DNA from 4 places in the Salinicola sp. JS01 genome. Region 3 is predicted to be linked to each of the others. Evidence: predicted binding sites of a transcription regulator. Region 3 holds the regulator's gene; each other region holds the start of a gene.

The links. Region 3 encodes LexA, which represses DNA repair genes until DNA is damaged. Its sites were predicted from a motif close to TACTGTNTANNTANACAGTA; they were not measured.
Region 1: QO259_RS05740 (DUF1654 domain-containing protein) is a predicted target of LexA. The motif match lies at 3,301-3,320, and genes of this name have one in related genera.
Region 2: imuA (translesion DNA synthesis-associated protein ImuA) is a predicted target of LexA. The motif match lies at 4,205-4,224, and genes of this name have one in related genera.
Region 4: recN (DNA repair protein RecN) is a predicted target of LexA. The motif match lies at 2,134-2,153, and genes of this name have one in related genera.

The regions. Positions count from the first base shown of each region.
Region 1 covers NZ_CP127244.1:1,253,109-1,260,266, forward strand. The annotation lists gene QO259_RS05715 (SOS response-associated peptidase) at 1-138, shown strand, start outside; gene QO259_RS05720 (hypothetical protein) at 139-600, opposite strand; gene QO259_RS05725 (SOS response-associated peptidase family protein) at 930-1,172, shown strand; gene QO259_RS05730 (Y-family DNA polymerase) at 1,319-2,593, opposite strand; gene QO259_RS05735 (LexA family protein) at 2,593-3,036, opposite strand; gene QO259_RS05740 (DUF1654 domain-containing protein) at 3,033-3,281, opposite strand; gene QO259_RS05745 (hypothetical protein) at 3,779-4,441, opposite strand; gene QO259_RS05750 (hypothetical protein) at 5,361-5,555, shown strand; gene QO259_RS05755 (ComF family protein) at 5,911-6,657, shown strand; gene QO259_RS05760 (serine/threonine protein kinase) at 6,698-7,158, shown strand, end outside.
Region 2 covers NZ_CP127244.1:4,023,528-4,030,685, reverse strand. The annotation lists gene QO259_RS18400 (protein kinase domain-containing protein) at 1-813, shown strand, start outside; gene QO259_RS18395 (sodium-dependent transporter) at 980-2,323, shown strand; gene QO259_RS18390 (PA3496 family putative envelope integrity protein) at 2,603-2,791, opposite strand; gene hexR (transcriptional regulator HexR) at 3,136-4,002, shown strand; gene imuA (translesion DNA synthesis-associated protein ImuA) at 4,387-5,013, shown strand; gene QO259_RS18375 (Y-family DNA polymerase) at 5,018-6,427, shown strand; gene QO259_RS18370 (error-prone DNA polymerase) at 6,424-7,158, shown strand, end outside.
Region 3 covers NZ_CP127244.1:2,067,074-2,074,231, reverse strand. The annotation lists gene purU (formyltetrahydrofolate deformylase) at 1-547, shown strand, start outside; gene dinB (DNA polymerase IV) at 585-1,646, opposite strand; gene lexA (transcriptional repressor LexA) at 1,659-2,306, opposite strand; gene QO259_RS09385 (TetR/AcrR family transcriptional regulator) at 2,625-3,281, shown strand; gene nagZ (beta-N-acetylhexosaminidase) at 3,358-4,374, shown strand; gene QO259_RS09375 (hypoxanthine-guanine phosphoribosyltransferase) at 4,443-5,015, shown strand; gene ppsR (posphoenolpyruvate synthetase regulatory kinase/phosphorylase PpsR) at 5,113-5,946, opposite strand; gene ppsA (phosphoenolpyruvate synthase) at 6,199-7,158, shown strand, end outside.
Region 4 covers NZ_CP127244.1:4,366,393-4,373,550, forward strand. The annotation lists gene fur (ferric iron uptake transcriptional regulator) at 1-312, shown strand, start outside; gene recN (DNA repair protein RecN) at 425-2,098, opposite strand; gene grpE (nucleotide exchange factor GrpE) at 2,355-2,978, shown strand; gene dnaK (molecular chaperone DnaK) at 3,103-5,043, shown strand; gene dnaJ (molecular chaperone DnaJ) at 5,142-6,293, shown strand; gene QO259_RS19980 (formate dehydrogenase subunit delta) at 6,420-6,683, opposite strand; gene fdhF (formate dehydrogenase subunit alpha) at 6,720-7,158, opposite strand, start outside.

The sequences.
Region 1 (7,158 bases), 810 kb from region 3:
CCACATTTCACCGAGCGCGAGGTGATCCGTGGCGTCACTCGGCACATTGCCGCGGACCTGATTCAACATTGGCCGGTCAGCACCGCCGTCAATAAGCCTGGTGATGATCGTAACGCGGCGCTGATCAATCCGCTGTGATCACAGCCAATTTATCCGTTTGCGTAGGGATTCAACCACAAACTCACTAGGTGTGACACAGGTTCTTCCAATATGAAGCTTGGCGATATTTTTGATAGCTAAAGCTTGTGATGACACATTTTTGTAGCAGAAATCTTCCGGGTATAGTGTTTTTCCTGAAACTAACTTCTCCAGACAAAGACAATATCTTTCAAGGTATTCTATGATTCCTTCGATGATTTCTGAGTTCTTTTTTCCTGTCCTTAGTATGAGCGTGATTTTCAGCTTGGTTGACATCTGATTTATTCGTAATATGGATTGGTCTATTTTTGCAATATCATTTTTTTCTGTGATGGCTAAGTTTTCATGGCTTAAGGGGTTCTCGATGCGAGATATAGCTGATTGTGGAATTTCTAACAGGTTGTTTAGTTCCAATATTTTTTCTATTTTTTCAGAAAAATCTTTTTCCTGAGTCAATAGCATTTGTGTGGTGATGAATGACAGGGAAACCGCAGCTACCGCACTCGATGCTATGGAGAATACGGTTTTTAGATCATCTTTGTTTGTATCGCTGATGCCTGTATTGGATGATGTTGACCATAGCTATAACGCTATTAGTGCTAAAATTAAAACCAGATATGCAGTGGCTGCCCACGCGGCAATAAACAGTATATTTATTTTGTTTTTTTGGTGATTGTTTTGGTGGTATCATTTTTTAGTCTCGATTATGGGTGGATGGTGTTTAAAGTCTGCTAAGTTTGAGCGATTTTGATAGATAAGCCTCTTTCAATTGGTTGAGGATAATGAGCGCTGTGTTGATTTATGTCCTATTCGCCGAGCTGGCTCCTCGTGCTATCGGCGATCACTCCCCCAGGCTTATCTCACTCAACAATGAATCGCTCGAGCCGTGGCTCGATCCCCATTTCACCGAGCGTGAGGCGCCCGGCGGCGTCACTCGGCATATCAACACCGGCCTTATCCAGCACTGGGCCGTCAGTACCGCCGTCAATAAGCCTAGTGATGATCATAACGCGGCGCTGATCAACCCGCTGTAAGCGATCGCGGACACAACGCAGCGGCAATGTCTCACTCAAGCATGTCAGCCCATCGCCGATAGTCTCTACGCTGGTGCGGCTCTCTCTCCGCGTCGGTGTTGTGAGTGAAGTGGAGTGGGACCCGGCCTCTCGTGGGGCCGGGTTTTTTATTTCAAGTGCGCGACAGGCAGCTCGTCCCACCGGGTGGTGTATCGCTGCGTCAGCAGCTCCGCCTTGAGCTTCCAGTCCGCTTTTCCTTTCGTTCCGCCCAGCCGCACGGTACCGCGCCCCATCTTGCGGTTCAGTTCGTCCATCACCGCACTGGCCTTGGCCGATCGCTCACGCTCTGCATCGCTCTCCGGTGAATCGAAGATGTCGTGCTGCTGAGTAGCCTGGTCGACGAGATCCAGCATCATCACGCCGGCCTTCATGTAGCGATAGTCGTCGCGCCAGATACGCGCCAGCGCGGCCTGGGCGGCGCCAACAATCACCCGCGTGTCGTTTGAAAGGTGGGGAAGCTGCACAACGAGCGCGGGGTGATACTGCGCCAGGTCCTCGCGATGCCGATTGGTCTTCAGGTGTACCTGGATCGCCCGGGCAACGCTGCTTTGCTTGCGCAGCTTCTCCGCGCCGCGGGCAGCGTGGGCGCGGATTGCAGCGCGCACTTCGTGCGGATCTGACGTCAGCCGCCCGAACGACCGACTGGTCATGATGTTCTTCTTCGGCTCGCCATAGTCGTCGGTGTCGATACAGTCGATGCCGCGTAGTTCGTAGACGAGCCGCTCCTGCACGACCGAGAACCGGGCCCGAATTCGCTTCGGGTCTGCCTCTCGCAACTCCCAGGCGGTAACGATGCCCATCTGCGCTAGCCGCTGGCCGAGACGGCCTGAGACACCCCACAGGTCGGTGACGGGTATGTCTTCGAGTATCTGGCGCGTGATATCGGTATCCGGCTGGAGCAGGCACACACCCTCATAGGCCGGGATCTTCTTCGCCAGCTTGTTGGCCACTTTCGCGAGCGTGCGCGAGGTCGACAGCCCGACGCTGACCGGGATGCCGGTGTTCCGACGCACGATGTAGCGCAGCCGCTGGCAATGATCCTCGAGCTGCTCGACCGAGAAACCCTCAAACCCTAGGAACGACTCGTCGATGCTGTAGATCTCGACATCGGGCGTGAACTCGCGGAGCGTCGCGGTCACCCGCCGGCTCATGTCGCCATATAACGTGTAGTTGCTCGAGACCAGGATCAGCTCACGCCGCGCCGCCGGCGGGATTTTGAACGCGGGTGCCCCCATCTCGACCAGCTCTTTCGCCTCGTTGCTGCGCGCGATTACGCAGCCGTCGTTGTTGCTCAGCACGGCGACCGGACGGCCCTCCCAATCCGGGCGGAATACCCGTTCACAGCTGGCGTAAAAGTTGTTGCAGTCGACCAGGCCAATCATCACCGCCCCCGGCGTAGCGAGTGCACGTTGTGCGTGACCACACCCCAGACGTGGCAATCGGCGTTCGCCAGCGGGATCGGTTTGTACGCCTCATTGCCGGCGAGCAGATAGGGGCGCTGGCCGATCTTTCCGAGGCGTTTGCAGGTGATCTCGCCATCGACAGCGATGATGAGCGTATCGCCATCTACTGGCTCTAGTGAACGGTCCACCACTAGGATGTCGCCATCGAAGATGCCGTGCCGCTCCATGCTGTCACCCGCGGCGCGGACATAAAACGTCGAGCTTGGCCGCTGCACGATGTGGGCGATCAGATCGAGCTCGGTCTCCATATAGTCGTCGGCGGGCGAGGGGAAGCCGGCGCGAGCTTCGCTTGCGGCGATCGGGATCAGCACCGGCTGCGTACTCTGCCGCTGACTGCCCAGATACTCCACGGGGATGGTCATGACGCTGCCTCCGCTTCGGTGGGGTCCCAGGCGATCAGCGCCTCAGCGGGGCCGCCGCGGGTGACTGTGACGTAATCGAGCTCGTCGAACTCGCCGAGAATGCGCTCCCACGCGCTGGGGTCGTCATCATCCATTCTGAAGATCGTCACCTCGCACTGCTCACGGTCACGAGCGTGGGCGATCTGCTGCTGGATGCGGCGGGTAAGGCTCTGGTACGACTGCTGGCGTTTGGTCGAAGCGGACATGACAGCGTGCTCCTAAGAATACTGTATGCACGTACAGTATCCATGAGGAGGGGGCTCATGTCGACTAGTGGGGCGTGGCGATCGAAGCGGGAAGTGTAACTGTGGGCCTATGCTTGGACGCCGGCGCTTCTCGCCGATGTCCACTTCTATATCTATGGTCTGGCCTTGGTTGTGAATTATATGTAAGCTATTGATTAATATGAATTATTAGGGAGTTCGAGTCTCCCCATCCGCACCAGTTTGATTCACGAGGCTTTTCGGGCTTCGATGATTTTCTCCAGTCCCTATGACCCCCTCTAGTCTCGATGGCCCCCTGTAGTTTCAATGACTCCCTCTAGTAGCGCCGCTCAATTGCCGTGTGACCCGAGTGTGACGCACTGATCGTTCGTTTGACCGCATCGAGTCGGTTGAACGTTTCGCGGACCTTGCGCCCTCCCTCATGGCCGTGGCCAGGAAGAGGCCAGTGCGTGTCCGAACCTCCTCCTCGGCGCTTTCAGCTAAGGCTCGTAGGCGACGCGATGCAGGCGTATCACCACGTTCTCGATGAACGACTTGCAGCGGGTCGCGTAGTGCGGATGGATCTGGCGTATATGCCCTTCAGGGTCGCGGTCGCCTTCGTAGGTGATCTGGTTACGTCTCTGGATCAATACGTTCAGCTTCTGCTTGATATCGATGGGGGTGCAGGCGGGACCTGGCCAGATGGCGGCGATCGACTCGATGATATCGGCATGCCCCAGCAGGCGATAGGCGGCAATCAGCTCTTCCGGCGACTTGAACGATAGCGACGTACGGCCGCTGGGCTGGGAGGGGTCGACCCAGATTCGCGCGCCATGATGCTCTTTGCTGGTTGGGCGGCGGTGCATGCACAGGCTCGGACATGGCGTTCCGTCCGACTGCTCGAGCACGTTCTTCATCGGCACGTAGAGCGACACGTAGGCGCGGTAATCTCCCAGCTTGTCAGTAACGACTTCGTTGACGTAGGCGTCCATGGCTGCCAGCGAGAAGGCAACCGCCGAGCGCGGCAGCCAGAGCAAGTCGCTGTGCGCCTCGTCCAGCCGTCCGCGAGGCAGAATACCGCGCGCGCTGCACAGCTCTCTGTACATGTTCACAAGCTTGTCGACGGCCGACATCCGGCTCTGAAAACGCTCGTAGAGTGACATGTTGTTCGTATAGCCCCCAGGAATGATGGACGGTGATATGGCATCGATGAGCCGCAGCGATCCCGCCGTTGTCGCTCTCTGATGGGCATGCAATCGGCGAGACCTTCCTTTGCGGTGTGATGATTATCGATGAATTTTTCTTTGCTTATCAAAGATGATATCTTAATAAGATAAATCTAATGTTTAAGGCTTTATTCCTCTAAATGTGCTGGTGTTCATATCTGCAGTTGCGCTTTTTGTGATCAGGGTTCTAGTGGTGTGTCTATCAAAAAATCCTTTGTTGAAAAGGGTTTAGGGTTTTATTCTTGTCTGGTTGAGTGTTTTCATGAGAGTGAGTGTGTCATGAATGTAAAGAAGGAGGATTTTTTATTTTTGTATTAGATTTATCTTGTTTGTTGTCATTTTTGCTATGTGTCATGGCGATAATATCGTTTGCGAAAACGTAAGTTTTACTCATCCAGTCGGGGTGGAGAGTGCTTCAAGGAGCCTGGGACAGTTCCGATCTCGATGAGGTGCTGATATCGGACAGATATCAATCAAGATGGGCAGTGGGATAGAGCAAGGGCGTGTGAGGGAAAAGTGGGCAGAAAAAGCCGATACGGGCGGATGAGGGGAGGCTGGCCGGATATCGGGGAGGCTGCCTTTACCCGGAGCTAGCACACCTTTCACAACCGCTGGAGGACGTGGGCTTATCCGTGGCAGAGCGTTTCGGGGGCGCTTTGACCCTCTTTCTGGAGACTACCTTTACCGTTCCTGGCAAAGGCCCCTCGCTTTGCCCTGCCCCCGGGGCCCATCATTGAAGGCTTTGCACACGAGTGCTTGGTCCCGCAGGAAAGCGAGACCGCTCGAGAACTCCTGGTTGCAGAGGAGGTCATCGCGATTGGGGAAGTCACCGCGATTGGGGAAGTCACCGTGATAGTTGGATGCGCTTTTCTGCCTTGATTTCATCACCGAGACGCCATCTCTCACAGGGAACACCGAAGCGATTCTCTGCTTCGGAGCGCAGCAGGTCGATGCGGCGAATCAGCGCGCGACGATTGCTGCAGATACCGATGGGGATAGTGCGCACGAAGGCGCCGCGATCATGGCTCACTCTGATACTGAAGCGGGATGACTATTCCTTGAAAGAGGCGCGCACGCGATACGGTTTCAATCCTGATTCCAGCAGCTGTAAAGCTTCCTGTCTGCCCAGTGACATCGCGAAACTCCTCGAATCCGGTGCAGGGCCGGGCCGGCGAGGGGCCATGACTGCGAATGGTTTCCCGCGCCAGGGTATCGGCGGATCGACCTCAGTGTAGCCAAGGTTGGCGGGCGCGGCGTGACGGCCTTCAAGCCGCCGCTTCGGTTGCCGATCTCTCTGGAGAGGGAGTGCCTGCGTGCCGGGGTACCGAGGGCAAAGCGCCATCAGTAGAGGGTGAACGGGCGCCAAGAGAGGGTGAGCGGGCGCCAAGAGAGGAGGGGAGAGGCGCATGATCAGACGTCACACCCTGGGCCGAATGCTCGCTGCCGGTGGTTTACGCTGGCAGCTCGAGCGCTGGTTGCGCCGGGCGTTGCCCGGCTACTGTGCCTTCTGCTATGCCCGCCTAAGCGGCGATCTCCCTTGGTGTTCTGACTGCGACGCCGAACTGCCATGGAATGCCATGGCTTGCCGCTACTGCGCCGAGACCATGGCGACGCGGAGTGGTGGAGATGTCTGCGGGCGCTGCCTGAAGCGACCACCGGCATTCGACGCGGCCTGGGTACCGCTGCGTTACGAAGGGGAACTGATACGGCTGGTGCAGCGCTTCAAGTTCTCCGCTGACCCACGTGCTGGGCTGCTATTGGTGGAGCTGTTGATCCATGCTATGGGCACCACCGCGCCGTGCGGCGAGTTGCTGATCGGCGTCCCCGGGTCATGGGCACGCACCCGCGAGCGGGGTTTCGACCCGGTCGCCTGGCTGGGCGGCTCGCTCGCCGCGCGCTGGCAGCTACCGCGGCGGGCGGCGCAACGCCGGCGCGACTCGTCGAGCCAGCGTGGGCTCGATCGCGTCGCGCGCCGGCGCAACGTCAAGGATGCCTTCGTGATCGAGGGGCCTCTGCCTGAGTCGGTGCTGCTGCTGGACGACGTCATGACCACCGGGGCCACCCTGGAGGCGCTGGCCCTGGCCTGCCGCCGTGCGGGTGCTCGGCGTATCGGCGTGGTGGCGCTGGCGCGTACGCCGCCGGGCCGAATCTGATAGCATGCGCCGCCATAGCCTTCGTCTGCCGAGGTACGCCATGAGTGCCGCATCGCCGCATCCGTTCGAGACCCTGACGCCCCAGCGCGTTGTCGAGGCGGTCGAATCCCAGGGCTTCTGGCTGCCGGGCGAACCGTTCGCCCTCAACAGCTACGAGAATCGGGTCTATGCCTTGAGCGACGACGAGCGCCAGCGCTGGGTCGCCAAGTTCTACCGCCCTGAGCGCCTGAGCACGGCGCAGATTCTCGAGGAACACGCCTTTCTGGGTGAACTCGCTGCCGCCGAGGTCGCGGTCGGCGCGCCGTGGCAGAACGCCCAGGGTGAGACGCTGTTCGAGGCGGAGGGCTTCCGCTTTGCGCTATTCGCCCATGTGCCGGGGCAGGCGCCGGAGCTCGACAATCCCGCGCATCTTTTCGCCCTTGGCCAGCTGATCGGGCAGGTGCATGCCGTCGGCCGGCGGCATGCGTTCCAGCATAGGCCGGTGTTCGAGCCGCTGCGGCT
Region 2 (7,158 bases), 2.0 Mb from region 3:
ATCGAGACCGTGGTCTACAGCTCGCGCAAGGCCTTCCTGCGCGAGGACGCGCGCCAGGAAGGGCGCGACGAGGACGCCCTGCGGGCGGTCAACGACGTGCAGCTCGACCGCTACTACAAGCACTTCATGCAGGGCATGGGCGATCTCGAGAAAGCGTTCCTGGTCGCGGTGGGTCGGCTCGGCCGCTATCCGGTGGTGGGCGGGCTGGCGCTGCGCTGGAGTGATGCCGGGGTGGAGGTCGACACCTCGCTGAGCCTGCACGAGAGCGAACTGCGCAGCGCCTTCGTCGCCGCGGTTAACAATATGGTCACCCTGGCGCGGGCGATTCATCGCCCCGAGGGCGTGTTCAAGGCGTGTCTGTTCAATGCCCGGCGCACCCTGCACATCGACCGCGACGACCCTGCCCAGCCGTTCGTGCCCAAGCCCGGCTGGGCGATCCCCTACGAGGTCAGCCCCACGCCGGAGCTGGAGGACACCAGCCGTGAGCACTCCTATTTCGAGGATGGCCCCGACCCGGAAGAGTTCCTGCGCCTACCGCCGGTGATGATCGAGGCGCTGTCACGCCTCAACGCCATCCACCACACCGGAATGATCATCTTCGAGGCGCTGCCGACCCATCTCAAGATTCACAGCCACTACCGCCTGCTCGATCCGGCCCGCGAGGGGGAGTTTCGCCAGTGTCTGGAGACGCTGCTGGCGGCGGTGCCGGAGATCGACGGCCTGGGGGTCTCCGGCTACATGAAGATGCCCTACAAGAACGCCCGGCACTTCGCCCATCGGGCGCATCTGCCGGAGCGCTTTCATCCTCGCTGAGACGGTGCTTTAGCGAGGAGATTCCGGGTTTTTTCCCCGTTTTTTATCGCTTTTCCCGCGTCACACGGGATCAACAATGCGCGAGTCGCTATAATCCGCGCGGAAAATAAGAAGCCCCGGCCGGCCCGGTGGACTTCCAACAACACATCCAGTCGATGGTGAACTCATGGCCAAATCCCACACCCATGCGCAGTGGTCCTCTCGCACGGCCTTCGTCCTGGCGGCGACCGGCTCGGCGGTCGGGCTCGGCAATATCTGGAAATTCCCCTACATGGTGGGCGACAGCGGCGGCGCCGTGTTCGTGCTCGTCTACCTGGTGTGTATCGCGCTGATCGGGCTGCCGATCCTGGTCTCCGAGTGGCTGCTCGGCCGCCGTGGCCAGTCCAACCCGATCAACACCATGCAGACGCTCAGTCGCAAGGAGAAGAAATCGCCGGACTGGGTGCTGGTGGGGATCGCCGGCGTGCTCGGGTCGTTCCTGATTCTCTCTTTCTACAGCGTGGTCGGCGGCTGGTCGCTCAACTACACCTGGAGCACGCTCAGCGGTGATCTCGGCCGCTCCAGTGGGGTCAGCGTGGGTGACTACTTCACCACCCTGCTGGGCCAGCCGGGTACGCTGCTGCTGTGGCACACGCTGTTCATGCTGCTGACCTTCGGCATCGTCGCCGGCGGGGTCAAGGGCGGCCTGGAGCGCGCCGCCAAGTGGCTGATGCCGTTGCTGATCGTGGCGCTGATCGTGCTGATCGGCTTCGGCATGACCACTTCCGGCTTCGGCCAGGCGGCCACCTTCATGTTCTCCCCCGACTGGAGCAAGCTCAACGGTGGGGTCATCCTCGCCGCGCTGGGGCATGCCTTCTTCACCCTGTCGCTGGGCATGGGCATCATGATGGCCTATGGCTCCTACCTGGGGCAGGACGTCGATCTGATCAAGACCGCGCGTACCGTGGTGATCCTGGATACGGTGATCGCCCTCGGCGCCGGCATGGCGATCTTCCCGGTGGTCTTCGCCAACAATCTCGACCCCAGCGCCGGCCCGGGCCTGCTCTTCGTCACCCTGCCGCTGGCGTTCATCGACATGCCCTGGGGGCTGGCGTTCGGCACCATCTTCTTCGCCCTGCTCACGGTGGCCGCGCTGACCTCGGCGATCTCGCTGCTGGAGCCGGTCACCGAGTTCCTCGAAGAGCGCACGCCGCTGTCGCGACTCGGTTCGGCGTTCGTCGCCGCCCTGGCGACCTGGAGCCTGGGGATCGCCGCGCTGCTGGCGTTCAACCTCTGGTCCGGCTTCCAGCCGTTCGGCTTCAACGTCTTCGATCTGCTCGATGCCCTCACCAGCAAGCTGATGCTGCCGCTGACCGGGCTCGCGGTGATCGTCTTCACCGCCTGGTTCCTGGACAGCGACGACGTCAAGCAGGAGCTGGGCCTGGGGCCGAAAGGACGCGTGCTGTGGCACTACGTGTCGCGTTACGTCGCCCCCATCGGCGTCATCGTGGTGTTCTTCAACAGCCTCTGATGCTCGGAAGCGCTTGAGTTTCGAAAGCGCCTGTTTTCACAAGCTGAAAGACGCATACGGCCGGGGCCCGGGGGCATGATGCTCCCGGGCCCCGGTGTCGTTTTCGCCGATTTTTTGTCTCAGCCACGCGCCCCGGTCTGGCCGTCGCTCGCTGACTTTTCGTACAAATCCTAGCGCCGGCATCGGCGCGAAAGAAGGGGTAGGGCAGCGGCCGCGTGGCGCTGCCCCGAGGGCCAGACACCCCCTCAGCGGGGCGTCTGGTGTGCCGAATGGATCGCCCTAGTCGGGCAGCTCGGCGATATGCTGCTGTAGACGGCGCCTCTCCGCGCGCTGTTCGATACCGCGACGCGCCTTCAGGTAGCGTACCGCGGCGCGACGCTTGCGCTGCTCGTGCTCGTCGACTTCGAGATGCATGAAAATGTCGAAAATTTCGCTCTTCAGGGCGTGAAGATTTTCAATGTCCTTCATTGATCGAATCTCCTGGCATCCTCAGGTCATCGGGTTGGGTGCCCGATATGCATACTATACCCAACTTTACAAGATCATGACGTCCGACTTTTTTCCCTTTTTCGGCGCCCGGTGGGCGCGTGATCCCACCCGGCGAGTGGGGCATACTTAGGGTTCGTACGAAAAGTCGGCGAGCGAAGGTAAGACAAGGCAAAAATCGACGAAAAAGCGGAGTTTACGGGGTGTAAATGAGCATTTTGAGCCGATTTTTAACGCCGTATTGCCGAGCGCAGGCAGTTTTCGTATAGACCCTAGCCACCCCACGCTAAAGCGAGACCGATAATGCTGCGATACGAGGGACGGGCATGAGCCGTTCGCTGTTCGACGAACTGCGTGTGCACATGGATCGCCTGCGGCGCTCCGAGCAGAAAGTCGCCCGTTTCGTGCTGCGCCACCCCGAAGAAGTGATCCTGATGCGGATCACCGATCTCGCCAGCGAAGCCCAGGTGAGCGAGCCGACGGTGGTGCGCTTCTGCCGCGCCATGGGCATGGCCGGTTTCCAGGAGTTCAAGCTCAAGCTGGCCCAGATGATGGCCAAGGGCAGCCAGTACGCGCAGTTCTCGCTGACCGATGCCGAGAGCGTCTCCGAGTTCTCCCACGGTATCTTCGATACCACCATCGAGACCCTCGAGCAGGTACGCGACAGCCTCGACAACGAGGCGCTGGGCCGCGCGATCGCCGCGCTGGCGGTGGCCAATCGGGTCGAGTTCTACGGCTATGGCGCCTCCGGCGTGGTCGCCGCCGACGCCCAGCACAAGTTCTTCCGCCTGCAGATCCAGACCTCGGCCTACGCCGATCCGCACATGCAGGCGATGTCGGCGGCGACGCTGAAGGTCGGCGACGTGGTGGTGGCGATCTCCCAGACCGGACGCACCCGGGCGCTGCTGGCCAGCGCCAAGACCGCGGTCAAGGCCGGCGCCACGGTGATCGGGCTGTGTCCCAGCGACTCGCCGCTGGCCCACGAGGTGAGCCTGGTGCTGCCGGTGGACGTGCAGGAGGACACCGAGGTCTATATCCCCATGACCTCGCGTATCGCGCATCTGTTGACCATCGACGTGCTGGCGGTGGGCGTGGCCAAGAATCGCGGCCCGCAGATCAGCGACCAGCTCAAGGCGATCAAGCGCAGCCTGGGCACGCTGCGGGTGCCCAATACCCCCTCGTCTTCGGCCTGACGCACACGCCTTCTCGGTTCCGCGCTCTCGGACGCCGTGCTCTCGAATCCCGCTCTCTCTGTCTTCTCTCCGCCTTTTCTCTGCTCCCCCGGCGCTTGCCGGGCCGCGCCCGTGCGGTCCATGCGTTCGTTCGGGACTCGTTCGCTCAGACGCGCTCTGCCGGCGCGGCGCCCTTCGCTGCCGGGCCAAGGCATGTCACAAATACTGTATATATAGACAGTATTTGGGTTTGTGAGCGACACTATCCCCTTCGAAGGCCAGGGGGATGTCGCCCATGTCTGAGTGTCATCGTCAGCTTTGCCGCCACGTTGCCGCGAGCTGCCGCCTCCGGTGTACCTGGCGTTGCCAGTGCCAGTGCCAGTGCCATTGCCGGAGCCGCGGGCGGTGAGTGCGCTCGATCGGCTGCTCGATAGCCGCGTCGTCTGGCGCGCTCAGGAGAGCGCCGCCGAGTCTCCCGCCAGCGCGGTCGCCAGTGGCCACCCGACGCTGGATGCGGCACTCCCGGCGGGCGGCTGGCCGCGCGGGGCGATCAGTGAGCTGCTCTGTAGCGGTGCCGGCAGCGGGGAGCTCGCGCTGCTGTGGCCGCTGCTGGCACGTCTGACTCGCGAGCAGCGCCCGGTGGTGCTGGTGGCGCCGCCGGCGCTGCCCTATCCGGCGGCCTGGCGGCGCGCCGGGGTCGAACTCGACCACTGCCACTGGCTCGACGTGAGCGGGCGCGAAGCGCTCTGGGCCACCGAGCAGTGCCTGCGGGCCGGCTGCTGTGCGGCGGTGCTGGCGTGGCTGCCGCAGGCCGATGCGCGGGCGCTACGTCGGCTGCAGGTGGCCGCGGCGAGTGGCGATACCCTGGGCTTCGTGCATCGGCCGCTGGCGCGCGCCAGCGAGGCCTCACCGGCGGCGCTACGGCTGCGCCTCCATCCGCCGGGCACCGGGCGCACGCCGGCGCTGGAAGTGCTCAAGTGCCGCGGCGGGTGGCCGCGTGCCACGCACATCGCCCTCGAAGCGGGGGCGTGACGCCGTGAGCTGGGCCTGTCTGCTGTTTCCGCGGCTGGCGCTGGAGGGGGCGCTGCGCCGGCGTGACGACCCCACGGCGCCTTTCGCGCTGCTCGAGGGCGCGCCGCCGCGCCAGCGCATTCGTGCCGCGAATCAAGCCGCACGCGACCAGGGGGTCAAACCCGGCCAGCCGCGCGGGCTGGCCGAGGCGTTCTGCCCGGCGCTTGACTGCGCCCCGCTGGAGGCCGCGGCGGTGGAGCGCTGGCGCCAGCGTCTGGCCGCCTGGGCCTATGCCTACAGTGGGCAGGTGAGTCTCGACTATCCGCATGCGCTGGTGTTCGAGGTCGCCAGCAGTCTGGCTCTGTTCGGCCCCTGGCCGGCATTCGAGGCGCGGCTACGTGGCGAGCTCGCCGCCCTGGGGTTTACCCACCGCCTGGTGGTGGCGCCCAATCCGGCGGCGGCGCGGGTGCTGGTCAATGCCCACGACGGCCTGGCAGTGGACGACGCCGGGCTGGAAGCGGCGCTGGCGAGACTGCCGCTGGCGCGTAGTGGGCTGGCGGCGGAGAGCGTGCAGACCTTGAACCGCAGCGGCTTCCGCCGGCTCGGCGAGCTGTTCACGCTGCCGCGCCCGGCACTGGCGCGGCGCTTCGGCGGCGGCGTAATGCGCCATCTCGGCGAGCTGCGCGGGGAGTGGCCGCTGGCGCTGGCAGTCTATCGCCCGGCGACGCACTTCTCGCGCAGCTTCGAGTTCGAGCGCCCGGTGCACGCCATCGCCGGGCTGGCCTTTCCGCTCAAGCGCCTGCTGCAGGAGCTGAGCGCTTTCCTGCGCGGCCAGGATGCCGGGGTCGAGCGTTTCAGCCTGGTGCTGGGGCTGGAGGGTGGCCCGGCGCAGCGCTTCGAGGTTGGCTTGCTGGCCCCCCAGCGCGACGCCGAGACGCTGCTCGAACTGACCCGCGCGCAGCTCGAGCGGGTGCGTCTTGAAGGGCCGGTGCTGAGCGTGACCCTGGCGGCCTCGCGGTTCACCCCCTACGCCCCGGTGCGCCGCGAGCTGCTGGCCGGCCCCGCGCGCCAAGCCCAGGTCTGGGCGGCGCTGCATCAGCGGCTGGTGGCGCGGCTGGGCGAGGCGGCGCTGAAGCCGCTGGTCGAGCATCGCGAGCACCGCCCCGAGGCCGCCGTGTTCGCCGCCGCCGGGCCGCGCGCCACCGACACCCCCGAGGCCCGATTGCGTCCCGGCTGGCTGCTCGCCGAGATGACGCCGGCGGAGCCCGGTATCGCCCGGCTGCTGGCCGGGCCTGAGCGGATCGAGAGCGGCTGGTGGGATGGTGACGACGTGCGTCGCGATTACTATCTGGCCGAGTGGCACGATGGCCGCCATGCCTGGGTCTGGCGCGAGCCCGGCGGTGAGGGCTTCCATCTGCACGGGTGGTTCGGATGAGCCGCCCGCCTGCCTGGTCGCCCGGCGATGCCGCCAACGATGCCGCCAACGATGCCGGCGCGGCCGCCCACGGCGACGAGACAACGGGCTCCGGCGCGGCTACGGGCGCCCATGATGAGACAACGCCCCCGGGTGCGGCTGCGGGCGCCCACGAATCGCCGGGCCACGAGGCCAACGCCTACGCCGAGCTGCACTGTCTCTCCGCCTTCAGCTTCCAGCGCGGTGCCTCCACCGCGGACGAACTGTTCGCCCGCGCCGCGCGGCTTGGTTATCACTCGCTGGCGATCACCGACGAGGCGACCCTGGCCGGCATCGTGCGTGCCTGGCAGGCCGCCAGGGCCCACGGGGTGCGCCTGATCGTGGGTGCCGAACTGCGTAGCGAGAGCGGCCTCAAGCTGGTGCTGCTGGTGGAGAACCGTCACGGCTATGCCCAGCTGTGCGGGCTGCTGACGCGGATTCGCGGCCGCGCGCCCAAGGGTGAGTACCGGCTCTACGACAGCGACCTGGCCGCGCTCGACGGCGGTGCCGGCCTGTTCGCGCTGTGGCTGCCGGGCGACAGCGCCACGCTCGCGGCAGGCGCGCGCCTGGCCGGTTACTTCCCCGGCCGGCTGTGGCTGGCAGCGGAGCTGCACTACGGTTTCACCCAGGGGCTCGACGATGCTGCCCGGCTAACCCGCTGGCAGGCCCTGGCGGCAACGCTGAAGATACCGCTGGTGGCCGCGGGCGATGTG
Region 3 (7,158 bases):
CCTGCTCTACCGTTGGTCGGCGGGGGAGCTCGATTGCGACATTCCCTGCGTGATCTCCAACCACGATGATCTGCGCGCCCTCGTCGAGTGGCACGGCATCGACTTCCATCGGGTGAGCGTCGACCCCGCCGACAAGGCGCCCGCGTTCGCCGAGGTCGAGCGGCTGATCGATGCGGCCGAGGCCGACAGCGTGGTGCTGGCACGTTACATGCAGATCCTGCCGCCGGCGCTGTGCGAGCGCTACGCCGGGCGCATCATCAATATCCACCACAGCTTTCTGCCGTCCTTCGCCGGCGCCAAGCCTTACCACCAGGCGTTCGAGCGCGGGGTCAAGCTGATCGGTGCGACCTGCCACTACGTCACCCAGGAGCTGGACGCGGGGCCGATCATCGAGCAGGACATTCAGCGGGTGTCGCACTGCCATACACCCCAGGATCTGGTTCGGCTGGGGCGTGACGTGGAGAAGGCCGTGCTCGCCCGCGGCCTGCGCTGGCACCTGCAGGATCGCGTCCTGATCCACGGCAACAAGACCGTCGTCTTCTCCTGAACCTTCGGGCGGTGTCGCTGGCGTCGCGCCGGCGGCGTCAGGCCGGCTGCTCGCCGTCGAACAGGCCGAGCTGGCGCTGTTCGGCCTCCGGCGCCAGGCGCACGCCGACCCCGAGCAGGCGCACCGGGCGGCCGCCGCGTTGCCAGGCGCTTTCCAGCAGCTCGTGGAAGCGCGCATGGATCACGCCGCGGGCGCCGGTCTCCTGAGTGGTGCTGGTGAAGTCGTGAAAGCGCACCTTGACGAACTGCTTGCCGATATCGGGGTGGCCATGGCGGGCCAGGCGTTCGTCGAGACGCACAATCAGCGGTGCCAGCGCCTGGTGGCACTGGGCGAGGTCCGGCAGGTCGCTGTCGTAGGTGGTCTCGACGCTGACCGACTTGCGCTCGCGGGTGACGTTGACCGGCCGGTCGTCGATGCCGTGGGCCAGCTCGTGCAGGCGCTGGCCGAACTTGCCGAAGGTGTCTATCAGTTGCTCCAGCGGCCGCGCGCGCAGTTCGGCGCAGGTGGCGATGCCGAGTCCCGCCAGCTTGGCCGCGGTGGCAGGGCCGACCCCATGCAGCTTGTCGACCGCCAGACCCTCGATGAAGCTCGCCATCTGTGCGGGCGGAATCACGAACAGGCCGTCCGGCTTGTCCCAGTCGCTGGCGATCTTGGCCAGGAACTTGTTGGGTGCCACGCCCACCGAGACCACGATGCCGGTACGCGCGAGCACCTCCTGCTTGAGCCAGTGCGCCATCCAGGTCGCACTCCCCTGGAAACGGGTGACCTCGCTGACGTCGAGATAGGCTTCGTCGAGGGAGAGCGGCTCCACCAGCGGAGTCAGCTCGTGGAATACCGCTTGAATGTCATGCGAGACGCGGCGGTAGCGATCGAAGTCAGGCTTGAGCAGCTTGAGCTCGGGGCATAGACGCAGGGCGCGTGCGGTGGGCATCGCCGAATGGATGCCGTAGCGCCGCGCCGGGTAGTTGCAGGTGGCGATGACCCCGCGCTTGTCGGCACTGCCGCCGATCGCCAGCGGCAGGTCACGCAGCCCGGGGTCGTCGCGCATTTCCACCGCGGCGTAGAAGCAGTCGCAGTCCGCGTGGAGGATCTTGCGCATGGCTGCCGACGGCTACTGCAGACCCAGGCCGTTGCCGCCGCGGATGATGCCTACGCCGAGACCCTCGATATCCAGCTGCTGGTGCTCCAGATCGACTTCGATGGGGGCGAAGTCGGCGTTCTCTGCTAGAAGGGTGACGCGGCGCCCGCGGCGTTGAAAGCGCTTGACCGTGACCTCGTCGTCGAGCCGGGCGACCACGATCTGGCCGTCGCGCACTTCCTGGGTGCGATGCACGGCGAGCAGGTCGCCATCGAGGATGCCGATGTCTTTCATCGACAGCCCACGCACACGCAGCAGGTAGTCGGCCCTGGGGGCGAAGTAGTCCGCCGGCAGTGGGCAGTAGCGGTCGATGTGCTCGGCGGCCAGGATCGGGCTGCCGGCGGCGACGTTACCCACGATCGGCAGGCCGGTTTCGGCGGGGTCGGTGGGTTCCGCGGTCCCGGCCGCAGTGGGCAGTCGGATCCCGCGGGAGGTCCCCGGAATCATGCGGATCACACCCTTGCGATCGAGCGCACGCAGGTGCTCTTCGGCGGCATTGGGAGAGCGGAATCCCAGCGCCTTGGCGATCTCGGCGCGGGTGGGCGGATAGCCGAACTCGGTCATCGTCTTGACGATGAAATCGTAGACGTTCTGCTGCCGGGCGGTGAGCGGTCTCGACATTGGGCGTCTCCCCGGGGCCTGTCAGGGCTTGGTCATGTATACAGTCTGGAATTGTATCCAGTCATGCGGGGTAGCGAAAGGGGGCGGGCGAGGAAAGGGTGCCGGGAAGGGGCTTTGGTAAAAGACTCGGTGGAAGGTCTCGTGGAAGGTCTCGGGGAAAGGGCGCCTTCGACGTTTGCCGCGATTGTGCCGTGACGTCTGGGGTGGTTAGATTCGAAAGCGTTTCAAACAGGCGTTTTTCAGCTGATTCGACAGGCGTTGGCCGACAGATTCGATGTCAGTGAAAAGCCGCCGATATCGACAGTAAAGAGGTAGTCCATGGCCCAGTCCGACACTGTGACCCGCATTCTCGACACCGCCGAGGTGCTGTTCGCCGAGAAAGGGTTCGCCGAGACGTCGCTGCGCAACATCACCACCCGGGCCAAGGTCAACCTGGCGGCGGTCAATTATCACTTCGGTTCCAAAAAGGCGCTGATCCAGGCGGTCTTCGCGCGTTATCTCGATCCCTTCGCCGAGCGCCTCAATCACGCGCTAGACGGGCTCGAGCGCCACTATGGCGGGCAGACCATTCCGCTCGAGGTGCTGCTCGAGCGCCTTGCCGAGAGCGTGCTCGAGGTTCCGGCGGAGCGTCACAGTCTCAAGATATTCATGAAGCTTCTGGGGCTCGCCTATACCCAGGCCCAGGGGCATCTGCGGCGCTACATTCAGGCGCACTACGGCGAAACCTTTCACCGTTTCGTCGCCTGCCTGCGGCTGGCCACGCCGGAATTGCCGGAGGCGGAGCGTTTCTGGCGGCTCCACTTCATGCTCGGTACCGTGGTATTCACGCTATCCGGACTGGATGCGCTGCGCGATATCGCCGACACCGAGTATCACGAGCATGTCACCGTGCGCGACCTGATCCGGCGGCTCAAGCCGGTGGTGGCGGCCGCCATGCTGGCACCGCTGGAGCCGGCGGAGACCGCGGTGAGCTGATGCGGCGGCGCCGACCTCTGTCATGACGCTGGCGGGTCGTCTAGAATCGGGCGCTTCACGGTTTCAGGTAACGGCTATGACACAACCGCTGGGTCCGGTAATGCTGGACGTCGAGGGCACTCGACTGCGTGAGGAAGAGCGGCGGCTGCTGTCGCGCCCCGAGGTCGGGGGCGTCATTCTGTTTGCGCGCAACACCCCGGATGCGGGAACCACCCAGACGCTGATCGGCGAGATTCGCGCCTGCCGGCCGGACCTGCTGGTGGCCATCGACCAGGAGGGCGGGCGCGTGCAGCGGCTCAAGCAGGGTGTGACCCGGCTACCGCCGATGGCGACCCTGGGGCGGCAGTTCGCCGAGTCGCCGGAAGCCGCGCTGGCCCTGGCCCTGGATACCGGTTGGCTGCTGGGCATGGAGATGGCCGCGTGCGGTTTCGACCTGACTTTCGCCCCGGTGCTCGACCTCGACGACGACCAGTCGCCGGCGATCGGTTCGCGCAGCTTCTCGCCCGACCCGGAGGTGGTCGCGGCGCTGGCCGGCGCCTTCATCGATGGCCTGCACGATGCTGGGATGGTCGCCATCGGCAAGCACTTTCCCGGCCATGGCGGGGCGCGGCAGGATTCCCACCACTCGGTGGCCCGTGATCCACGCTCGCTGGAGGCGCTGCGCGCGCACGATTTGGTGCCTTTCGCGCGGCTGGCGAGCAAGCTCGATGCGGTGATGCCGGCGCATGTGATCTTTCCCGCCTTCGACGAGCGCCCCGCGGGCTTCTCGCCCAGCTGGCTGGGGCTGCTGCGCGAAGAGCTCGGCTTCAAGGGCGCGATCTTCTCCGACGACCTGACCATGGCGGCTGCCCACGCCGCCGGAACGCCGGCGGCGCGCGCCGAGGCGGCCTGGGCCGCCGGCTGCGATATGGCGGTGATCTGCAACGACCCCGCGGCGGCGCGGGAGGTGGTGGATGCCTGCAGCGGACGCCAGGCGCCGCGGATCGCCAAGCTGCGTTACGCCCGCGCCCGGCCGAGCCTCGAGTCGCTGGCGGTGATCTCGCGCTGGCGGCGTACCCACGCCCGTTTGGAAGCCCTCAACGAGGCGGAGTGATCCGCCCTCTATCCCCAGGCGGCGCCGGCCCTGCCGGTTGCCGCCGACTGCTATTGATACGGTATACGATGACTCAATCTACGCTCCCCGACGCGCTGAACTCGATGCAGGAGGTCATGGATAACGCCGACTGTCTGATCGACCAGGCCCAGGTAGAGCAGGCCCTCGACCGGATGGCCGCGGCGATCACCCGCGATCTCGGCGACAAGCTGCCGGTGTTCTACTGCGTGATGAACGGCGGCCTGATCACCACCGGGCACCTGTTGACCCGGCTGGGGTTCCCGCTCGAGGTCGACTATCTCCATGCTACGCGCTATCGCGGCGGGCTCCGTGGCGGTGAGCTGTTCTGGCGGGTCTCGCCGGAAATCCCCATGGCCGGGCGCCATGTGGTGATCGTCGACGACATTCTCGATGAGGGCGCGACCCTGGCGGCGATTCTCGACTACTGCCGTGAGGCGGGCGCGGCGAGCCTCTCCACCGCGGTGCTGGTCGACAAGCAGCACGACCGCAAGGCCTCCCCGGATCTCAAGGCGACCTACTGCGGTCTGGAAGTGGTCGATCGCTACGTGTTCGGTTTCGGCATGGACTACAAGGGCTACTGGCGCAACGCCCCCGGCATCTTCGCGCCCAAGAACCTGTAAGCCTGGAGGCAGTGCGTCCGCCGCTGAGGCTTTCCATCGCGGCCCGCCGCCTCTCCCGCCTGTGTCCCGCGCTCTGCTCCGCGTCCCGCCGTTGCCGCTAGCGCGGGCTGAAGCGCCGCTGTAAGCCCGTCTCGTTCATCATGCGCGTGGAGATCTCTTCGATCGAGAAGCGCGTGGTATCGATGAACGGGATGTTCTGACGTCGGTAGAGCGCTTCGGCCTGCTCGATCTCCTGCATGCACTGGTCCATTGAACAGTAGCGGCTGTTGGGGCGGCGTTCGGTACGGATCGCGGCCAGGCGCCTGACATCGATGGTCAGCCCGAACAGCTTGTGGCGGTGCTTGGCCAGCGATGCCGGCAGCGCCAGAATGCCGTTCTCGTCGAGGTCGTCCTCGGTCAGCGGATAGTTGGCGGCGCGGATACCGAACTGCAGCGCCAGATAGAGCGACGTGGGCGTCTTGCCGCAGCGCGACACCCCGACCAGGATGATGTCCGCCTCCTCGTACTGATGGGTACGTGCCCCGTCGTCGTTATCGAGGGCGAAGTTCACCGCGTCGATACGGTGCATGTAGACATCGTCGCGTCCCATGGCATGGGCGCGGCCGACGGTATAGGTGGAGTGGGTCGCCAGCTCCTCCTCCAGCGGGGCGAGAAAGGTCGAGAAGATATCGACCATGAACGCCGGCGCCTCGGCAACGATCGCGCGCACCGACTGGTCGACGATGGTGTCGATGACGATCGGGCGCACGCCGTCGCGCTCGGCGGTGAGCTCGATCATGCCGACCAGCGAGCGCGCCTTGTCCAGGGTGTCGATGTACGGCTTGGTGACCAGGTGGAAATCGGTATTCTCGAACTGCGACAGCAGGCTGCGTCCCAGTGTCTCGGCGGTGATCCCGGTGCCATCCGAAATGAAGAAGGCGGTGCGTGTCATGGTGGGCATTCCTCGGCGTGGATAGGCCATTGTCGACCCGGATTTCCTGTTCAGGCAACCACTTGTGACCACGTCGGCGCGAATCCCCCGGCTGACTACAAGAACCGTGGAAAAGGCCGGATTCTTGTAGAAATACTCCAAACCCTACGCCCTTAAACTGCTGGCGCCGCCCGGGGGCGACTGTTAGCTTCTGGCTCCAGCGAGGCGCAGAGGACGTGCCGCAACGTCAGCCGAAACGAGCAGGAGAGGACCTTGGAACCCTTCATCATCACTTTCGATCAGCTGGGTATGGGCGATGTCGAACGGGTGGGCGGCAAGAACGCCTCCCTCGGCGAGATGATTTCGAATCTGGCCGATGCCGGCGTCACCGTGCCGGGCGGCTTTGCCACCACGGCACATGCCTACCGCGAATTCCTCAAGCACGAAGGGCTCAACGACCGTATCAATGCCGAACTCGCCACGCTGGACGTCGACGACACCGAGACACTGGCCAAGGTGGGCGAAAAGATTCGCGGCTGGGTGATCGATACGCCGTTGCCGCCGGCTTTCGAAGCGGCGCTGGCGGATGCCTACCAGACTCTGCAGGCGCGCTACCCGCAGCTCAAGGTGGCGGTGCGCTCCTCGGCCACCGCCGAGGATCTGCCCGATGCCTCCTTCGCCGGGCAGCAGGAGACCTTCCTCAACATCGACGGCTTCGACAACGTCAAGCGCGCGGTGCACGAAGTGTTCGCCTCGCTGTTCAACGATCGTGCCATCTCCTACCGCGTGCACCGGGGCTACGCCCACGAGAACGTGGCGCTCTCCGCCGGGGTGCAGAAGATGGTGCGCTCCGAGACCGCCGCCAGCGGTGTGATGTTCACCCTGGATACCGAGTCCGGCTATCGCGACGCGGTTTTCGTGACCGGCGCCTGGGGGCTGGGCGAAACCGTGGTGCAGGGCGCGGTCAACCCCGACGAATTCTATGTGCACAAGCCGACCCTGGCCGCCGGCCGGCCGGCGGTGCTGCGGCGTACTCTGGGTTCCAAGCGGATCAAGATGGTCTACACCGAGGATGCCGCCGCCGGGCGCTCGGTCAAGACCGTGGATGTCGCGCATGCCGACCGCCAGCGCTTCTGTCTGAGTGATGACGACGTCATGGCGCTGGCACGCCAGGCGGTGACCATCGAGCAGCATTACGGCCGCCCGATGGACATCGAGTGGGCGCGCGACGGC
Region 4 (7,158 bases), 2.1 Mb from region 3:
CTGGAGTCGGGAGAAGACGTCGGCCTCGCTACCGTATACCGTGTGCTGACGCAGTTCGAGGCCGCCGGCCTGGTGGTGCGTCATAATTTCGACGGCGGCCATGCCGTGTTCGAGATGACCCAGGAAGAGCACCATGACCACATGGTGGACCTGGAGTCCGGCGACATCGTCGAGTTCTATGACGAAGAGATCGAGCGGCGCCAGCGCGAGATCGTCGAGGAGCACGGCTACGAGCTGGTCGAGCACGCGCTGGTGCTCTACGTCCGCCCGCGCGGCTCCAAGGCGACGCGCCAGGACAGCAGCAAGAAGTGACACCCAGGCCCGCCAGGGCACCGGATACATCACTAGAACGCCGACCCCCAGGGGTCGGCGTTCTGCGTTGTGTGTGGTGGGATCGGTCCCGGTGGCGAGGTGCCGGTGACGCTCAGTGCGCCCCGGTCTGGCTCGCCGCCAGCATCTCGCGGGCGTGGGCCAGGGTGCGCTCCGAGAGCTTGACGCCGCCGAGCATGCGCGCGATCTCGCGCACTCTGCCCGCCTCGTCGAGCTGCGCCATCTGGGTGCGGGTGGCTTCGTCGCTGGACTGCTTTTCGATGTGCAGATGCTGGTGCGCCTGGGCGGCGACCTGCGGCAGGTGGGTCACGGTCATGATCTGGGCTTTCTGGCCCAGCCGGCGCAGCAGCTGGCCGACGATTTCGGCGGTGGCCCCGGAGATGCCCACGTCGACCTCGTCGAACACCAGCGTGGCCAGGGTGCTGTGGCTGGCCGCCACCACCTGGATCGCCAGGCTGACGCGGGAGAGCTCGCCGCCGGAGGCGACCTTGGCCAGCGGCCGCGGTGGTTGACCGGGGTTGGCACTGATCAAGAGGCTGACGCGGTCGACGCCGTGGGGCTGCGGCGTCTCCAGCGGGTTGACCTCGACCGCGAAGCGCGCCTTCTCCATGCCCAGGAAGGCGAGCTGCTCCTGCACCTGACGGGCGAACTCGGTGGCGCTGGTCTGGCGCGCTTCGCTGATCTGGCGGGCGGCGTCGCGGTATTGCTGGCGCGTCTCCTCGAGCCGCGCGCGCAGGCTGTCGAGATCGTCGTCGCCGCCATCGAGGTCGGCCAGCTCGGCGCTCAGGCGCTGATGCAGCGCGACCAGCTCGTCGGGCATGACGTGGTGCTTGCGCGCAATGCGATGGATCTCGCCGAGGCGCTCGTCGACCCAAGCCAGCCTTTGCGGATCGAGCTCGGTGGACTCGACGAAGTGATGCAGCTCCCGGGCCGCCTCCTCGAGCTGGATCTGGGCATCATTGAGCATGCCGAGCGCTTCCGCCAGGCTGCCGCGGTCACTGCCCGGCACCCGCGACAGGCGCGTGTGCGCCTGCAGTAGCAGGCCCAGCGCGCCGCCTTCGTCGTGGTCGCAGCAGTCTGCGGCGAACTGCGCCTCGCGCAGCGTCTCCTCCAGATGCGCCAGGGTCTCCTGCTCCTGCTCCAGCGACTCCAGCTCGTCCGCCTGCAGCGCCAGTTGATCCAGCTCCTCCACCTGATAGCGCAGCAGTTGGCGCTTGGCCTCGCGCTCCTCGTCGTTCTCGCTGCGCTGACGATACTGCTTGCGCAGGCTCTGCCACTGGCGGTACAGCGCCGCCAGCTCGTCGACCGCGCGGCGCTGGCCGGCGGCATCGTCGAGCAGACGGCGGTGGGTCTCCTCGTTGAGCAGCGCCTGGTGGGCATGCTGGCTGTGAACGTCGATCAGACACTCGCCGAGCTCGCGCAGGTCGGCGATGGTGCAGGGCTGGCCGTTGATCCACGCCTTGGAGCGTCCGGAAGCGGTGACCACCCGGCGCAGCAGGCAATCCTCGCTCGGCAGTTCGCGCGCGGCGAGCCAGGCCCGCGCCTCGGCGCGGCCGCTGAGATCGAAGCGCGCGCTGAGATCGGCGCGTTCGGCGCCATGACGCACGCCGCCGGCATCGGCGCGTTCGCCCAGGCAGAGCCCGAGGGCGCCGAGCAGGATCGACTTGCCCGCCCCGGTCTCACCGGTAATGGCGGTCATGCCGGACTGGAACTCCAGATCGAGGGTGTCGACGATGGCGAAGTCGCGAATGGCGAGTTGGATCAGCATGCTGCCTCCCGAGGATCGATGGCGGCCATACAGTAGTCTGTTCGTTTATACAGTAGTCGGTTCGGCGCTTCAATCCACCCCGCGGTGCCCGAGGCTCGTGTGGCGTGCACGGACGCTCACGCAACGCCTGCCAACGCTTGAGATCGTCGCGGGCAGCCCCATATAGGCAGTCACTTGGACATCAATAGCGAGCGTCGATGACGCCGACGCTGTCTTCATACTGGTGCTTTCATCACATCTATATCGGGAGAGACTCATGGTCAGAGATCCGCAGAAGCCCGTCGACGAAGAGATCGAGCGCGCCGAGCGCGATGGCGAACCGCAGCCGACCCAGGCGCCGCTCGAGGGTGATCTCGACGCGGTTGCCGACGAACTCGAGCATGAGCCAGGCGAGACCGGCGGCGACGCCAACCCCGAGGCAGAAGTGCTGGCTGCGCGGGTCGAAGAGCTGGAGCAGGCGCTCACCGACGCCAAGGATCAGTCGATGCGTGCCGCGGCCGAGGCCCAGAATGCCCGTCGCCGCGCCGAGCAGGATGCCGAGAAGGCCCGGAAGTTCGCCCTGGAGAAGTTCGTCAAGGAGCTGCTGCCGGTGGTCGACAGTCTGGAAAAGGGGCTGGAGAGCATGCAGGAGGTCGACGAGACCCACCGCGAGGGGGTGTCGATGACCCTGAAGATGCAGCTCGACGTGCTCGCCAAGTTCGGCGTCGAGCAGATCGACCCGCAGGGTGAACCGTTCGATCCGCAGTTCCACGAAGCGATGAGCATGGTGCCCAATCCGGAGCTCGACCCCAACACGGTCATGGATGTGATGCAGAAGGGTTACACCCTGAACGGGCGTCTGGTGCGGCCGGCGATGGTCATCGTCAGCAAGTCGGCCTGACGCAATCTGGGCCGACGGGGCTTGAAAGGCGCCCGAAAGCCCCCAGATAGCAGTCAATCGCGCCACACACGCGCCGCCAAGACAACGTATCGAATCGTCAACGAATTGTTAGAGGTGAGGAATTATGGGACGCATCATCGGTATCGACCTGGGTACGACCAACTCCTGCGTCGCCGTGCTCGACGGTGACAAGACTCGCGTGATCGAGAACGCCGAAGGCGCTCGCACCACGCCCTCGATCATCGGTTACACCGATGACGGCGAGACCCTGGTCGGCCAGGCGGCCAAGCGTCAGGCGGTCACCAACCCGACCAACACGCTCTACGCCGTCAAGCGCCTGATCGGCCGCAAGTTCAAGGACGACGTCGTCCAGAAGGACATCAAGATGGTGCCTTACCGCATCGTCGAAGCCGATAACGGCGACGCTTGGGTGCAGGTGAACGACAAGAAGCTGGCACCGCCGCAGGTGAGCGCGGAAGTGCTCAAGAAGATGAAGAAGACCGCCGAGGACTATCTCGGTGAAGAAGTGACTGAAGCGGTCATCACCGTGCCGGCCTACTTCAACGATTCCCAGCGTCAGGCGACCAAGGACGCCGGCCGCATCGCCGGTCTCGAGGTCAAGCGCATCATCAACGAGCCGACCGCGGCTGCGCTGGCCTACGGCATGGATCGCTCCACCGGCGACCGTACTATCGCGGTCTACGACCTGGGTGGCGGTACCTTCGACATCTCGATCATCGAAGTCGCCGACGTCGACGGCGAGAAGCAGTTCGAGGTGCTGGCCACCAACGGTGACACCTTCCTGGGTGGCGAGGACTTCGACCTCAAGCTGATCGACTACCTGGTGCAGCAGTTCAAGAGCGATTCGGGCATCGACCTGTCCGGTGACAGCCTGGCCATGCAGCGTCTGAAGGAAGCCGCCGAGAAGGCCAAGATCGAGCTCTCATCGGCCCAGCAGACCGAAGTCAATCTGCCCTACATCACCGCCGACAACACCGGTCCCAAGCACCTGGCGATCAAGGTCACCCGGGCCAAGCTCGAGTCGCTGGTCGAAGATCTGGTCAGCCGCTCGCTGGGTCCGTGCAAGACCGCCATGGACGACGCCGGTCTCTCCAACAGCGAGATTCACGACGTCATCCTGGTCGGCGGCCAGACCCGCATGCCGCTGGTGCAGCAGAAGGTCGCCGAGTTCTTCGGCAAGGACGCCCGCAAGGACGTCAACCCGGACGAAGCCGTGGCCATGGGTGCCGCGATTCAGGGTGGCGTGCTCGGCGGTGACGTCAAGGACGTGCTGCTGCTCGACGTGACCCCGCTGACCCTGGGCATCGAGACCCTGGGTGGCGTGATGACGCCGCTGATCGAGAAGAACACCACGATCCCGACCAAGAAGACCCAGACCTTCTCCACCGCCGAGGATAACCAGACGGCCGTGACGATCCACGCGCTGCAGGGTGAGCGTAAGCAGGCGGCGCAGAACAAGTCTCTGGGTCGCTTCGACCTCGCCGACATTCCGCCGGCACCGCGCGGCGTGCCGCAGATCGAAGTCGCCTTCGATCTCGACGCCAACGGTATCCTCAACATCACGGCCAAGGACAAGGCGACCGGCAAAGAACAGTCGATCGTGATCAAGTCCTCCAGCGGTCTCTCCGACGAGGAGATCGATCAGATGGTCAAGGATGCCGAGGCGCACGAGGCCGAGGACAAGAAGTTCGAAGAGCTGGTCGCCCTGCGCAACCAGGCCGACGGCATGATCCACGCCTCGCGCAAGACGCTGGAAGAGGCCGGCGACAAGGTCGACGCCGACGAGAAGAGCAAGATCGAGAGCGCCATCGGCGAGCTCGAGGAAGCGCTCAAGGGTGACGACAAGGACGCCATCCAGGCCAAGCTCGACGCGCTCACCGAAGCCTCCGGCAACCTGGCGCAGAAGATGTACGCCGAGCAGGGCGAAGGCGCCGGTCAGGACGCGGGTGCCCAGGCCGACGACGCCCAGGCCAGCGGCAAGAAAGAGGATGACGTGGTTGACGCCGAGTTCGAGGAAGTCAACGACGATCGGAAAAAGCAATAATCACGACGTCTGACGTCGTGTGACGGCAGCAGCGCGGGAGCCAGACACGACTCCCGCGTTGTCGTTTGCACGGCATCGATACGGAGGCGAACAACGTCATGTCCAAGCGTGACTACTACGAAGTGCTGGGCGTCGACAAGGGCGCCGACGGCAAGGAGATCAAGAAGGCCTATCGCCGGCTGGCACAGAAGTACCATCCGGATCGCAATCCGGACGATCAGCAGGCGGCGGAGAAATTCCGCGAGGTCTCCGATGCCTACGAGGTGCTGTCCGACGACCAGAAGCGCGCGGCCTACGACCAGTTCGGCCATGCCGGTGTCGACGGCCAGGCCGGCGGCGGTTTCGGTGGCGGCGGTTTCGGCGGTGCCGGGGCCGGCGGTTTCAGCGATATCTTCGGCGATGTCTTCGGCGATATCTTCGGTGGCGGCGGCGGTGGTCGACGCAACCCCAACGCGCCCCAGCGCGGCAGCGATCTGCGCTACAACCTGGAGCTCGATCTCGAGGATGCCGTCTTCGGCACCACGGTCGATATCCGCGTACCGCGCCACGTCGAGTGCGAGCACTGCGACGGCAGCGGCGCCGAGCCCGGTTCGAGCAAGGAGACCTGCCCGACCTGTCACGGCCAGGGCCAGGTGCGCATGCAGCAGGGCTTCTTCGCCGTGCAGCAGACCTGCCCGACCTGCCACGGCAGCGGCCAGGTGATCAAGGTGCCGTGCCGCAAGTGCCATGGCGAGGGCCGTGTACGCGAGACGCGCACGCTGTCGGTGAAGATCCCGGCCGGGGTGGATACCGGCGACCGTATTCGTCTCAACGGCGAGGGCGAGTCCGGGCTCAACGGCGGGCCGGCGGGCGACCTCTACGTCCAGGCCGATATCAAGCCGCACCCGATCTTCGAGCGTGACGGGCGTCATCTGCACTGCGAAGTGCCGATCAACTTCGTCGACGCCGCCCTGGGTGGCGAGCTCGAGGTGCCGACCCTGGAGGGCCGGGTCAAGCTCAAGATCCCCGCCGAGACCCAGACCGGCAAGCTGTTCCGGCTGCGCGGCAAGGGCGTGAAACCGGTGCGCGGCGGCCCCGCCGGCGACCTGCTGTGCAAGGTCGTGGTGGAGACGCCGGTCAATCTCTCCGAAGAGCAGAAAGAGCTGCTGCGCAAGTTCCAGGAGAGCCTGGGCAGTGCCAGCCGCCACTCGCCCAAGAAAGAGGGCTGGTTCGACGGCGTGAAGCGCTTCTTCGAAGACATGAAGCCCTGACCCCGGCGCCGCTCGCAGGGTCATGAGAAAGCCCCCGCCGGATTCGTCCGGCGGGGGCTTTTTCTTGGTGGCGCTGTATTAGTGGCGCTGTCTTGGTGGTGATTGCCGACCCGCGGGTCGCGGCGGCTAGCCCGCGTCCGAGGTCTCCTCCCAGTCCTTGACCGTACTCGAGAGCGCCTTGAGCCGCTCGACGGCCAGCTTCGACACCGGATCGAGCTGGCTGCCGTCCTCGTCGGCGTAGGCGATGATGTCGCGCTTCATGGGGCGCGCCCAGAACTTCTTGAGATGGGTAGCGACCTGTTCGGCCGCCTGGGCATCGTCGCCGTGATGGCGGTTGTTGAGGCTGATCTGATTGATCATCTTGATCAGCGACGCCGTGTTATCGCTCATATCCGTCTCTCCCCGGTTGGCCGAATCCTGCCGCGCTCACTTAAGCGCGGCCGGGGCGTCGTCGGCGGCGGCCAGATAGTGCTGCTGGCGCGCGTCGAAGTGCTGGAAGTGCTGCTGCCACGACGAGGGCTGCGACACCTTCTCCACCTGGACCGCCGTTACCTTGTACTCGGGGCAGTTGGTGGCCCAGTCGGAGTTGTCGGTGGTGATCACGTTGGCCCCGCTGCCGGGGTGGTGGAAGGTGGTGTAGACCACCCCCGGTGCCATGCGCTCGCTGATACGGCAGCGCAGCACGGTCTGGCCCACGCGGCTGCTGATGCCGAGCCAGTCGCCATCGGCGATGCCGCGCAGCTCGGCGTCGCTGGGGTGGATCTCGAGCACGTCCTCGGCATGCCAGGCGCTGTTGGCGGTGCGCCGCGTCTGGGCACCCACGTTGTACTGGCTGAGGATACGCCCGGTGGTCAGCAGCAGCGGG